Regions from separate parts of the Ruegeria sp. AB7 genome, predicted to be linked through region 1. Evidence: riboswitches for the same ligand, from Rfam matches in the RefSeq annotation. Region 1 holds a riboswitch; each other region holds the start of a gene.
The links. Region 1 has a riboswitch for cobalamin ahead of ACR0EN_RS06190 (hypothetical protein). Riboswitches for the same ligand answer to the same signal wherever they lie in the genome.
Positions count from the first base shown of each region.

Region 1 (4,278 bases):
CCGCAGCCATCATTGCGTTGGGTGCGGCGGAAACTTCCTCAAGCGCTTTCAGCAGCATTTGCCACAAGCGTGTAAGGACTCGCATGGGCAGAGCCTCGGCCATTTGTTGACCTCGGGCGCGTTCGTCGGGGGAAACGGTGGGATCTTCGGCGGCATCCGGGGTGATCTTGACCACCGAAACCCAATGCGTGATTTCTGCCAGATCGCGTAAGACGGCGAGTGGATCAGCCCCTTCGGCATATTGCCCGCTCAGCTCGGTCAACGCGCCTGCAGCATCGCCGCGCAGGATCATATCCATCAGATCCAGCACCCGGCCCCGATCGGCCAGCCCCAGCATCGCGCGCACCTGATCCGCGCTGGTTTCACCGGCCCCGTGCGAGATCGCTTGATCCAGCAGTGAGGTCGCATCCCGCGCCGATCCCTCGGCGGCCCGGGTGATCAACGATAACGCATCCTCGGCAATCTGTGCCCCTTCGGCACCTGCAATCTTGCGCAGCAGTCCGATCATATCCTCCGGCTCGATCCGGCGCAGATCAAAGCGCTGGCAACGGGACAGGACGGTCACCGGGACCTTGCGAATCTCGGTGGTGGCAAAGATGAACTTCACGTGTTCGGGGGGTTCTTCCAGCGTCTTGAGCAGCGCGTTAAAAGCGCTGGTCGACAGCATGTGAACCTCGTCGATGATATAGATCTTGTAGCGCGCGGATGCAGCGCGATAGCGTACGCTGTCGATGATCTCGCGGATGTCATTGACACCGGTGCGGCTGGCGGCGTCCATCTCCATCACGTCGACATGGCGGCCCTCCATGATAGCCACGCAATGTTCACATTGACCGCAGGGTTCGGTTGTAGGGCCGCCGCTGCCATCGGGACCGATGCAGTTCATACCCTTGGCTATGATCCGAGCGGTCGTCGTCTTGCCGGTACCGCGGATGCCGGTCATGATGAAGGCCTGCGCGATCCGGTCCGCCTCGAAGGCGTTTTTCAGAGTGCGCACCATGGCGTCCTGACCGACCAGATCGGCAAAGGTTTCGGGGCGGTATTTGCGGGCAAGAACCTGGTAGGCGGGGCTGGGCGTCTCGGTCATGTCTGCTCTGTCGGATTCGCGTTACGCCGCAGCGTAGAGGCCCTCGCCGCCCGCGTCCACAGCCAGCCGGGACGATTTTCATTTTGGAATGCGTGGGTATGCGGCTAAAATCCACTCTATTCTATTTACTGGACCAGTATGTTGTTGGGTGAAGTTTGTTTGGGGGGAGATTATGTCGCAACTGGTGGTTTATGCGTTGCAGGTTGGCGGAGGCACCTTGGCCTTGTCCTCGATGCCTGGGCGTGGAGGAACGTATGCAGAAGACCTTGATCTTATCGCAGACTGGAAGCCGGGACTTGTGATCTCGATGACCACTGAGGTCGAGATGATTCAGGATGGTGCGCGGAATTTTGGCGCTGATATTCAGGGGCGTGCCAGCAGATGGGTGCATTTGCCGATCGAAGATTTTGGCACGCCACCCAAAGAGATTTTGGACCGCTGGCCCCGCGTTGGCGCGACCGCACGTCAGGCGTTGTCAGGTGGTGGCCGTGTGCTAGTGCATTGCCGTGGTGGCTGTGGCCGATCCGGGATGGTGGTTCTGCGTCTGATGGTTGAATGCGGTGAACGGCCTGAGGCGGCATTGAAGCGATTGCGTACGGTGCGTCCTTGCGCAGTCGAGACAAATGCCCAGATGCTTTGGGCCGTTGAACCGGCCCGTGTTCAAGCCGTTTGACGGCTTAGACACCAACATGTGGCGAGATTTCGCCACCGTTGTGCTGCACCAGAAGCGAAGCCTCAAGCATGGCGCAAGGAGGATTCCTTAGCAGGTCTGCGGGTAGGCTGCGGTACTCGGTTCCGAACATCATGTCTGCGTAGTCATCCAGCCGGCCGGTATCGATTTCAGGATCGGTTCCGCAGAATACACGTATCTGGTCGCATTGGGCGCGAAAGCGGGCGGTGCATCCTTCCGGGCAGTGCGACAGATCTATGGTGCCTTCAATCTCAAACTCAGTTTTCGTGACCGGTTTTGTGGCGGACATGGTCTGCGTCAGAGCCCGCGCCATCTGTGCCAATGCGGGGCAGGGTGCGCCAGTACGTTGGCACACGGTCGCCGCGAATTCGTGTGTTTTGGTCTTCCAGATCATCAATGCGCCCTCCGCGCGCAAGGCGCGGGCGTGGCACAGGTTGGTCGTTGCGGAGCACGATCAAACCCGTCCCGGACACCCCGCCCGAGTTTCGGTTCTACATCTGATGGCAGGTCTCCTGACTTGCGGGTCATCGCTTTGCCGACCTTCCCAGCCTTCAAGGCCAGTGGTATCTCGGCATTGCTCTCCGCTTACAGTTGCGGGGGCAGTCTCGGACTAGGTTCTTTCCGGATTTATCCGGGCAGAACCGCACCGTGTTCCCTTTTCATCCCGGCCCGATTGGGCGCGAGAACCATCGCGACATGGCTATCGGCTGCGCCGTGCCCGAGTCAAGAAGATTGCGTCAGGCAAGTGACGTACGGTCCAGCCACGTCAACCTTGACTTGAGGCGCTTCGGGTGAACTGATCAGTTCAGTCGGTATTGGAGGGCACCATGTTGGACACACAGCAGGCGGTTGTGACCGAGGATTTTCAGATCCCGTCCGACCCGGCAATGTTGTCGGCGCGGCTTTACCGTCCGGTTGCCGACCCCGAAAAGGTGGTCGTCATAAACGGTGCGACTGGGGTGCCGAGGGATTACTATCAGTACTTCGCCCGATGGCTCGCCGAAGAACAGGGCATGGCCTGCCTGACTTACGATTACCGGGATTTTGGTCACTCTTTGGTGGGTTCGCAAAAGCGGTCAAATGTCACCATGGCCGATTGGGCGTTGATCGACATTCCATCCGCCCGGGCCGAGATGCGCCGACGGTTTCCGCAGGCCAAGCTATGGAGCATCGGTCATTCCTTGGGCGGAATGTTTGGCCCGATCCAACCCGATATCGATCAGATTGACAGGATGATCTGTGTCTGTTCGGGTCTGGTAACGCTGGCGGATCACCCTTGGCCTTATCGCGCTTTGGCGGCGTTGTTCTGGTTTGGTCACGCGCCGCTGGTGGTCAAGGCGCTTGGCTACCTGCCCGGACGGTTGGTCGGGTTTGGATCGGACCTGCCTGCCCAAGTCTATTGGCAATGGCGCAAATGGTGCACCGCCCCCAAAAGCTATGTGCCAGAGATCGACACGACACTGCCCGCCGCCCGCTGGGAAGACTTGGGCAAACGTGTCGATCTGTTTACCTTCGCAGATGATGAAATGGTGCCGCCGGATGCTGTCTGGCGTCTTGCCGATCTCTATGGACCCAAAGCCGGGCGCCATCTGCTTGCACCAAGCGAATTCGGAGTATCCAAGATCGGCCATATCGGTGCATTCGCAAGACGGAATGCGGCAGTCTGGCCTAGGCTGATCGCCTGATAGCGCTGGGCACCGGTAGGCCGTTGCCCAGCTTCGTTATAGCCCTTTGCGGGATTTTTTCTCGTGCATCACGCTGCGCACCATCTTGCCGAACGCCTTGTCGCGGGCGCGGGCCTGCGCCACCGAAGCGGAATTGTGTTGGTCTTCACGCCGCAGCTTGCGCCAGCGGTCCAGCCGCGCGGGATCAAGCGTACCAGCGTCGATTGCCGCCTGCACCGCACATCCGGGCTCTGTCTCGTGCTGACAATCCGAGAAGCGGCAATTCAGGCTGAGGTCTGAGATGTCCGAGAACACCTCATCCAACCCCTCTTGTGCATCTAGCAGACGTAACGCGCGCATGCCGGGCGTATCGATCAGCCAGCCGCCATTGCGCATGCGATGCAAGGCGCGTGCCGTTGTTGTGTGCCTGCCGCGCGCATCGTCTTCGCGAATACCTGCGGTGGCCTGATCCTGCCCCGTCATCCCGTTGGCGAGCGTCGTTTTCCCAACGCCGGATGATCCAAGCAAGGTGCTGGTTTGTCCTTTCGGACACCACGACAGAACTTGTTCGAGATCGCCGTGATCCAGCGCGTTGACCGCAAGTACCGTCAGAAACGGGGCGAGCGATTGGGCTTGATCTACATAAAGGCTCGGATTATCGCACATGTCCGATTTGGTCAGAACGACCACCGGATAGCAGCCTGCCTGATGCGCCAGCGCAAGATACCGCTCCAATCGTGGCAGATTAAAATCGGCGTTGCAGGAACTGACGATGAATAGCACGTCTACATTTGCAGCGATCAACTGCGCTGCAGCTCCGGTACCTGCCGCTCGGC
Region 1 covers NZ_JBQGAC010000002.1:50,533-54,810, reverse strand. The annotation lists gene ACR0EN_RS06200 (DNA polymerase III subunit gamma/tau) at 1-1,087, opposite strand, end outside; gene ACR0EN_RS06195 (phosphatase domain-containing protein) at 1,260-1,760, shown strand; gene ACR0EN_RS06190 (hypothetical protein) at 1,765-2,172, opposite strand; cobalamin riboswitch at 2,264-2,483, opposite strand; gene ACR0EN_RS06185 (serine aminopeptidase domain-containing protein) at 2,606-3,463, shown strand; gene rsgA (ribosome small subunit-dependent GTPase A) at 3,500-4,278, opposite strand, start outside.

Region 2 (4,278 bases), 190 kb from region 1:
GCATGGATCGTGCAGGGGCTTTCCGCAATTCTCGCCAGTGGCAAGACTGCCATCAAAGGGGGGCGCAAGCTTAACACCACCGGATTGGTTCTTTTGAAACAGCTTCGGGGCCCACATCTCGCCTTGTGTATCCAGACGAAAGGCCAACCGGTGGGTTAATTCATTGGTATCGGGATCGCGTTCGCGCAGCATGTCGGTCTGAAAATCGTTCAGCCCGTAGATTTGGCACAGATCGACCTCGTGGTTCGAATCCGTCTGATCAACCGGTCCTTTCGCCCCAAAGGTGCGCAGGAAACTGTCGGTAAACCATTGTGCGGCCGAGATAAACAAAAGTGTCGATCCTTGCGGGCACATCAAGGTAAGCGGGCTGCCATCCATTTGTGTCCGTCGGCGAAAGAGATCAGCAACTTCGCTTTCCGACGGCAGGACGGGTGAGAGGTCTTCTGGCGTCGTATGCCGACCGATCCAGCGATGGGAAAACACGCCGGGCCATGTCGTGTAGTCTGCGCCCATTGTATAGGGCCGCGGTCGGTGGATCTTCGCGGCGTTTGCAAGCCTGATCGCGGCCAAATAACTCGTAACGGGTGGGGAGATCTTGAATCCGAGTTTGATCAGATCATCAACGTCCAGCATCAATACATCTCCGTTTGGTCATCGGTTCGGGAACCGGGCGCGGGCCAGGCTCAGATAGGTTCTGAGCCGGATCGCATTAATCGGTCCTAAAGGTTCGTGATCTGCCGTGACACGCCAGGGCGAGAAGCTCATCGCGTCGCCATTCTGCGGATCAAATTCTGCACCTTTGGGAATCGTGATATCCGCCACGGGCGTGACGGTATGATGGTACGGATCAAGAGGTGCATCTGGTTGCGGATCGCATGCCCACCGGATGCGATTGTCTAGCACATCGAATTCGTCGGCCGGGCGCGGGGGCTCAATCACACACAGCTCGAAGTGATTATCTGCATCGGCCACGTCTTGCCGCAAACACTGACCGATCCCATCTGGGTCGTCTACCGGATGTGCCGGAACTTTTGGTTTAGGGCTGCGGGCCAGGTATCGGACTGTTAGATCGGGGCCCAGCCGATACGGTGTTGTCGACCAGAAATGGACCTCAAAAGGCGAGTGCATATAGTTCGAGGCAAAATCACTCGCGACGCGAAACTGACGCTTGCCTTCACGAGTGAGGAAGGCGCGAAATCCTGCGCGCAGCCCTTTGGTGATCAACCTAAGGCTCCATTTTCGTCGCCCTTTGATCGCGTGCTGGACCGCTTGTAATGTGGCGACAAGCCTGCCCAATCGCTCATATTCATCGGGGACGTAGCTGGGAAACACATCCTGATCGACCAATACGAAATCGAACTCGTCGCTGAGTTGTGTGGTCCCCAGATGCGCAAGTGCCTCGGCGTCGATCAGCTTGGGGCCTGGCACGTCAAAAAGCTTGATCGCCATCCCGTGGGCATCCGATTTCCGGTCATCCAGATGCGCGCCGTTGGAAAAGCGAAGTGCGGCTGAATAGGCTGCGGGCTGTTCAAACAGGCCGTGACGGAACTGTTCTGGTAGATCGTTTCTGACGGTGAATATTGCAGCCACGCACCCGTGACTGCGCCCATGCTGAGCCCTTAAGCGATGGCCTTTCCACCGTGCAACGGCCTCGAGATTGTGGTCAATGACATCATCAACAATATCCGGCGGCAATGCGTTTTGCGAAACATGTGTCAAAGAACCGTCTCCTTGGATAAACCCAGGCAATGATCAAACAGGGGTAAGGCGCTGACAAAGCTAAACCTCTAAATTTGTTCAGCTTACCTCAGATTGTCTAATTTCCAAACACACCAACTATGGACAGCTGTGGCCAGACAAATTCGGCGCGCAGCCCTACCCATTCGGTTGGTGCTTCGGACACGTGGTTGCCGGCGCTCGATCCTCGACCAGAGTTGGGCGCCTTCGACTTTATCATTGACGTGTCCGGTGTTCTCGGGCACTCAATCGATTGATGGTTCCCGGTGGTGTTGCCGCGGGATGAAAAGGGAATACGGTGAGGTTTGCCAAAAGGTGCCAATTCCGTAACTGCCCCCGCAACTGTAAGCGGTGAGCAAGGTCAAACAGCCACTGGTCCACAGGGTCGGGAAGGTTGGCCGAGCGCGGACCCGCAAGTCAGGAGACCTGCCATCAGATGTTTAACCAACCCGGGGCGGGGCGTCCTGGAAGGAGGCTTTGATGGCGCGTCAATCGCGTGTTTACATTGTCGGCAGCTTCCGCATGCGCTTGGAAACAAGTGGAGTGGACCATGCCAGATACGCCTGATCATTTCATTCTAGTCTGCGAAAGCTGCACTGAAGGGCTGCCCCTTGATGAAATTTGCGATGCGTTGACTGGGAAATTACCTCGCAGTTTTGCGATCCGCGCGTCGTCTTGCATGGCAGGCTGCGATAGTCCCAGAACGGTTGGGTTCCAGGCCGTAGGAAAGGCGCAATACCTTTTTGGTGGCATTCAGACCGCGGATGAGGTGCAGGCGCTGGCTGAGTTTGCAGCGCAGTATCGTGAAAGCCCGGATGGCTGGACAAATGCCACTGATCGCCCGGAGGCGTTGTCCAATAAAACCCTCTCGCGCATGCCGCGGATCGAACAGGGGGCATCGCAATGACGTTGCCACCCTTTCTGATTGCCGAAAACCTTGAGTATTATGCCCTTAACGGAGATGTCCTGTTGCAGGGCGTCTCGTTCGAGTTGGACGAGGGTTCCATTCTAGCCATCGCCGGCCCGAACGGGGCGGGGAAAACGACGCTTCTCAATCTGTTGTGCGGCGCTGAGCCGCTGGCACTTGGCGATGTTCGGATCAAAGGACGCAGTCTGAAACAGCTCACGGCCAAAGAGCGTGCGCGCATGATTGCAGTGGTAGGTCAGCAGGAACTGCCCGATGGACGCTTGGCGTTACGCGATTATGTTGCGCTGGGGCAAATACCCATCCGTGCGGACCGCTCTGCCGAAGGCCACGCGCAAGAGCTGGACCGGATTTTAGACATGACCGGTCTCGCCAATCTTACGGACAAGCGCATGGCCCAACTGTCCGGAGGCGAACGACAGCGTGCCCATATCGCGCGTGCTTTGGCGCAGAACCCTTCGTTGCTGTTTCTGGACGAACCGACCAACCATCTGGATCCTGATGCAAAAGGGCGGATGCTGTCTTTGGTCGCCGAGCTTGGGATCACCGTGGTCATGATCGTACACGATCTTGTCATGATCCCCGAATTCGCCACACACGTGGCGCTGATGAAATCGACCCGCATGATCGAGTTTGGGTCGGTGGACAAGGTGCTGACACCCGAAAGAGTCCGCGAAACTTTTGGCGTTGATTTCCTCTGCTTTCTCCACGAAGGCCGCGTGATCCCGGCGCTTGATATTCGAAGAACTACAGTCTCAACTTAGTCGAAGGAACACACTGAGATGAAATACATCTGGCCCGTGGCGTTGGCCACCGCCATGGCAAGCGGTGCTGCTGCGCAAGAAGTCACCGTAGACAACTGCGGCGAACCGCTGGTTTTTGATACCGCGCCCGAGCGCCTGGTTGTGCATGACATGAACATGACCGATATGGCCTTTGCATTGGGTCTGCAGGACAAGATCGTCGGCCTGACCGGCATCACCGGCTGGTACAAGACCAGCCCTGATTTTGATGCCCTGCGTGGCGACATCCCCGAGCTTGCGCCAAAATATCCGACCGTCGAAAATTTGGTGGCGGTTGAACCCGACCTGTTCTTTGCCGGTTGGTACTATGGCATGAAGCCGGGTGGTGATGTGACTCCAGATACATTGGAACCGTTCGGAATCAAGACCATGGTTCTAACCGAAAGCTGCGTCCATCTGGACAAGGATCGCCCCGAAGCCAGCATGGATCTTCTATTTGGCGATGTGTTGCGCTTGGGCAAGGTGATGCAAGTCGAAGACAAGGCCGAGGCTTTGGTCTCGGGCTGGAAAGAGCAGCTGGCAGCGATCGAAGCCAAGACTGCTGAACTGCCCAAGCCCCGCGTCTTTCTTCTGGATGGTCCTGCAGATGCTCCGTTTACCGCCGGTAAATTCGCGATTCCCGATGCGATGATCACTGCCGCCGGTGGTGAAAACGTCACTCATGACATGGACACGAGCTGGGGCCGCACTTCGTGGGAGGCCGTTGCCGCATCGAACCCGGAATTCCTGGTTTTGTTGGATTATCAGACCGGCAATGGCGCCGAGGACACCTTCAAGTTCCTGCAGGAACATCCCGTCATGTCGCAGACTGAT
Region 2 covers NZ_JBQGAC010000002.1:237,246-241,523, forward strand. The annotation lists gene ACR0EN_RS07115 (peroxidase family protein) at 1-633, opposite strand, end outside; gene ACR0EN_RS07120 (catalase family protein) at 652-1,719, opposite strand; cobalamin riboswitch at 1,978-2,185, shown strand; gene ACR0EN_RS07125 (DUF1636 family protein) at 2,288-2,644, shown strand; gene ACR0EN_RS07130 (ABC transporter ATP-binding protein) at 2,641-3,426, shown strand; gene ACR0EN_RS07135 (ABC transporter substrate-binding protein) at 3,445-4,278, shown strand, end outside.
Region 2: linked by a shared signal. The riboswitch ahead of ACR0EN_RS07125 (DUF1636 family protein) and the one ahead of ACR0EN_RS06190 (hypothetical protein) in region 1 are both predicted to bind cobalamin.

Region 3 (4,278 bases), on a different contig from region 1:
CCGACACTCCAGCTTTCCAGATAAAGAGAGAGCGAAAAGAAAAATGCTACAGTTGCCGCTTCAAAAAACTCACCCAGAGCGATGGCACCAGCGACGGCAACAACCATCAGAAGGTTCATATCCGGCGAAAGGCGCCGCGCCGAAGACCAGGCCTTAGGGGCCACCAGCCAGACGCCAAACAAGATCGCGACTGCGAACAAAGCTGCCTCGGCTAAAGGCATCGGAACCTCACCATGTCCCGAGAACAGCCCGAGCGCACCGCCCATGCCGGTTTCGAAAATGTGCCAGCCAAAACCTGCTGCCCAAAACCCTCCGCTAAGAGTGGTGAACCGCCGCTGACGTGCAATATGCGCCGCCTGGTCCTGGGCGGCATTTCCGTCATCCCATGGTTTGGCGGTCATACCAGTACTCGCAACCAGCAGCATGACATCTTCGTCAGATAACTTGGAAGCACTATCAAGAAGCGTCATCCGACCGTTAATCACATCAAATGCAAGATGCTCTTCGCCACCTGCTTTCGGGCCGACGACACGGTTCAGGATCGCCACCTCTTCGGCGCAATCAAGGCCAGAGACCTGAAAGCTTCTACCACCTTCAGGAATTGGACCGGCGGGGGCGATGTCGCCACACCCGCCACTACCGCATGCGTGGTGACCATGTTTGTTTTCGTGGCCATGGTCGTGGCTATGGGTATCGGATGACATGATTGGACCTCAAGAATCTCTATGGTCCTTTGTAAATAGTTCCTACAGTAACTAGAGCTTCAATACCTTTTATATTTTTTTCATCCGGGTTCTTTGCCTGCGATATTGTTAGTTCATTTCGTCTTGCGGGCCGGCCGTGTGGATGCAATCTAATTGCAGATGACGCAAAAAATTTGGAACAGATCAATGCAGAAACGGATCGCCATTACCATCACGTTAGTCTCGATTACGGCTGGTTGCTCAGCCCAGTTCACCGGGGCCAAAAGCAAAGCATTTGAACCAGGCAACGTGCCAGATTCGGTCGTAGCGCTGGCAGGGCCGGCGCAGGATTTGACCACGGCACGCCTTTTGCCAGAAGATAATTGCTTTTGGTATGAGCACAGCGGACCCGTCGAGACGACATTGGTACCATTGCGCGCGACGAATGGCGCTCCGATCTGCATTGCGCGCGAGGCCTGATCGAAATGAGGGCAGCGACGTCCATGTACGCTGCCCAATATTCATGAGCGGGCTGTGACGCTATCTTCGGCAGAGTATAGGAAAGCGGTCGAGCCGGTTTTCACGTTTGGGTAGAGGTCATTGATATGGGCCATGATCATTCGCACACATCCAGAACTTGCGCGACCGCCGATGCTTCTTGGCTCAGGCGTGCCGTGAATTCTGAGATATGTGTCTCGGTCTCCAACGTATAGATAAAGGGCACGAGAGCCGAGAGCATTATTCGGCCCGGGCTCCATGCCATTCCGGAATTCCGCGTATTCGGGGTTGCGCTCGATCATTGAAGCGGTTGGTGTCCAGTGTGGCCATTCGACCTTTCGGCGGATAACATAGGTGCCGGGCTCGTAAAGATTCCCACGCGCGATCGCTACGCCATAGCGCATTGCGGTCCCGTCTTCTTCGATATGATAGAGATAGCGCGCGACGGCATCCACATGGATGTCACCTGGAACCAAACCATCATTTGCCGCGACGCGTCTTGGTAAAAAACGGTCATGAACACCCCACGGATTTGAGGTCATTGGATCGTAACCAATTGGCGTGACCTGACTGTCCCAATAGGTCTTCTGCGATGCGGTTGGCCAGGTTTTGGCGATCAATGGACTGGCCGCAGACGCCGAGAACAGCGCTGTGGTGGATTGAATGAAATGGCGCCTTGTAAGCATAGGTCTCGTCCTGGTTCACAAGTTTAACGTATTTGGATCGCACTATCGCGAATTAATTCGAATCTTAAAGCCTCTAGCAGCTAGAGCTTCAAGAGGTTTCAGGTAACGCTTGGTTTACCCAGTTGATCACGTGACCGGTTGCGTGAATCCTGCTTCGGTCGAGTTTACATTGGAATAGGTCGCAAAGACAATTGACACAGGCGAAGCCGCCATTGTAGCGGTGATTTGTTTTCGGTTCCTGATGGCGGAAGCCAAAAGGATTAAAAGGGAATACGGTTCGGTGTTTTCAATGGCGCCAATTCCGTAACTGCCCCCGCAACTGTGAGCGGAGAGCGATGCCAAGACACCACTGGTTCGTAATGGAACCGGGAAGGTTGGCGGAGCGAGCACCCGCGAGTCAGGAGACCTGCCGTAAAGCGCCGGGCTATGCCCAGACTGAACCTGTCGGCCTTACGGTCGATTCAACCTGACAAGCCGCCGGGTGAGGCGGTAGGGAGAAAGAACATGCATATCGAACCGGGCATCGTGAATGGTGCCAAAATCGCGCTTTCCTATGTTACCGCCGCAGGTGCGGCTACTTACGCAGCGAAAGAAACGTTTTCCACATTGCGAGCGAATGGACCTGCATCTTTTGTTATGCGCTCGGTGCTCGCCACCGTTGGGGTTTTCCTTTTCTTCGAAGTCCTGCCGCATTTCCCGGTTGGTGTCTCTGAAGTCCACTTCATCCTGGGGTCGACGCTGTTTCTGCTTCTCGGTGCTGCACCCGCGGCTTTTGGATTGGCAGCTGGTCTCCTGATTCAGGGTGTGTTTTTTGCCCCGTTCGATCTTCCGCAGTACTTCATCAACCTGACCACTCTGCTGGTGCCGCTATTTGCGCTACAAGCACTGGCCAGCCGCATCATCGCACCCGGCACAGCATATGTTGACCTCAAATATGGCCAAGCTCTTGCCCTAAGTGCGACGTATCAGGGAGGAGTAGTCGCATGGGTTGGGTTCTGGGCCTTCTACGGCCAGGGTTTCGGCGCAGAAACCATGGCGTCGGTTCTGTCCTTTGGCGGTGCTTATATGCTGGTAATTGTCATTGAGCCGATTGCTGATCTGGCAGTGCTTGCGGCAGCCAAGGCGATGCGCGGTTTGAACAGTACAGGTCTGGTGACTCCGCGTTTGTACAACGCTGCGAAAGCTTGACCAAAGTTTGAAGCGGTGTCCTAAACTTGGGTTGCCGCGAAACAACCAGTAGCCGCAGGACCAAAATTTTATTGTGGCGCGTCTCGAGGGCGCGCCACATTGTTTTTAGCCGCTAGAAACCTGTACCCAACGATCAGGGTGATTTGGGTCCTGTATTCGTAGGAAAAGATACCTCGTTTCCTTCCACGATTTGATCCTGTTGGTGACATTGTCCAGAATCAAATCGCCTTCACTCGAGCGATAAACTAAAACTGCATGGCCACTGCGATTGGTGTTTAAGACAGTTGCAATAAGTAGCTTCGTAGGATCCAAGCCGTTCTGCATTAGTTCAAACTTCTTTTGCAAAGCGAAATCTTCGCAATCCCCTGACCCCTGCATTGGTAGCGTCCAGTATTCCTTTGTCCCGTATTGGTTTTGATCCGAAACGGCGCGGATCCTCCGATTGACGCGCAAGTTAATCGCTTTAACGATCTGTTTCTCCTGCGCTTCTGGCAGACCAGAAGTACGAGTATTCGCGCACGCCCACGAATAATCTTTGCAGAGTGATTTGGCGCCCGATGGCGCCTGAACCTCTCTATCTAGTTTGATCCAGGGAAGCTCAGAAGCTTGCAATGAAGCGGCGGAGACAAGGTAGCTGCATATGATACAGGCCAACGATAGATAAACTGGTAACCGTTCCGAAAGTTTTTTCTGAGCGGAAGTAGGTTTTGTCATATCTGCTTTCCCCATACTCGTTTCTCCTGGGTATCTGAAGCTACCGAGCCAAGAGAACTCTATTTCAATCTTTTATATTCATCGACGCATTACAACAGCTTATTCAATTTAAAATGCAGAGCAGCAAAGTTCGCGAGCGCGCAGTTATTAGTCGTGATTGTGTGCGTGAGCTTAATTGAGATTCTTGCAGCAGCATAGAAGAAAGCCGGCTAGTAGTTCTGGGTTAGAAACGCTTGAGGTTTGGGACGGATTTGGATGACGCGTCAAGCCGAACATCTTTGTGCAATGACATGGGTATCAACCGTTCGCCGGGGCGCACCCTAACAGTGTATCTGCGATTATATGTTTCATGCGGCCAGATGTAACTGGCAATTGCAGATTTCCCCTGACCAAGGTGTGCAGGTTTTGATTGGAAATTCTAAAACAATGACTTCGTCGCTACACTCAGTCCTCTGTTAACGCGCACAGCGACGGGAGCGATGAGTTGGGCAGGCTCAGTGGCCTACGAG
Region 3 covers NZ_JBQGAC010000006.1:168,400-172,677, reverse strand. The annotation lists gene ACR0EN_RS16180 (heavy metal translocating P-type ATPase) at 1-704, opposite strand, end outside; gene ACR0EN_RS16175 (hypothetical protein) at 891-1,163, shown strand; gene ACR0EN_RS16170 (L,D-transpeptidase) at 1,205-1,867, opposite strand; cobalamin riboswitch at 2,083-2,295, shown strand; gene ACR0EN_RS16165 (energy-coupling factor ABC transporter permease) at 2,372-3,055, shown strand; gene ACR0EN_RS16160 (transglutaminase-like cysteine peptidase) at 3,161-3,784, opposite strand.
Region 3: linked by a shared signal. The riboswitch ahead of ACR0EN_RS16165 (energy-coupling factor ABC transporter permease) and the one ahead of ACR0EN_RS06190 (hypothetical protein) in region 1 are both predicted to bind cobalamin.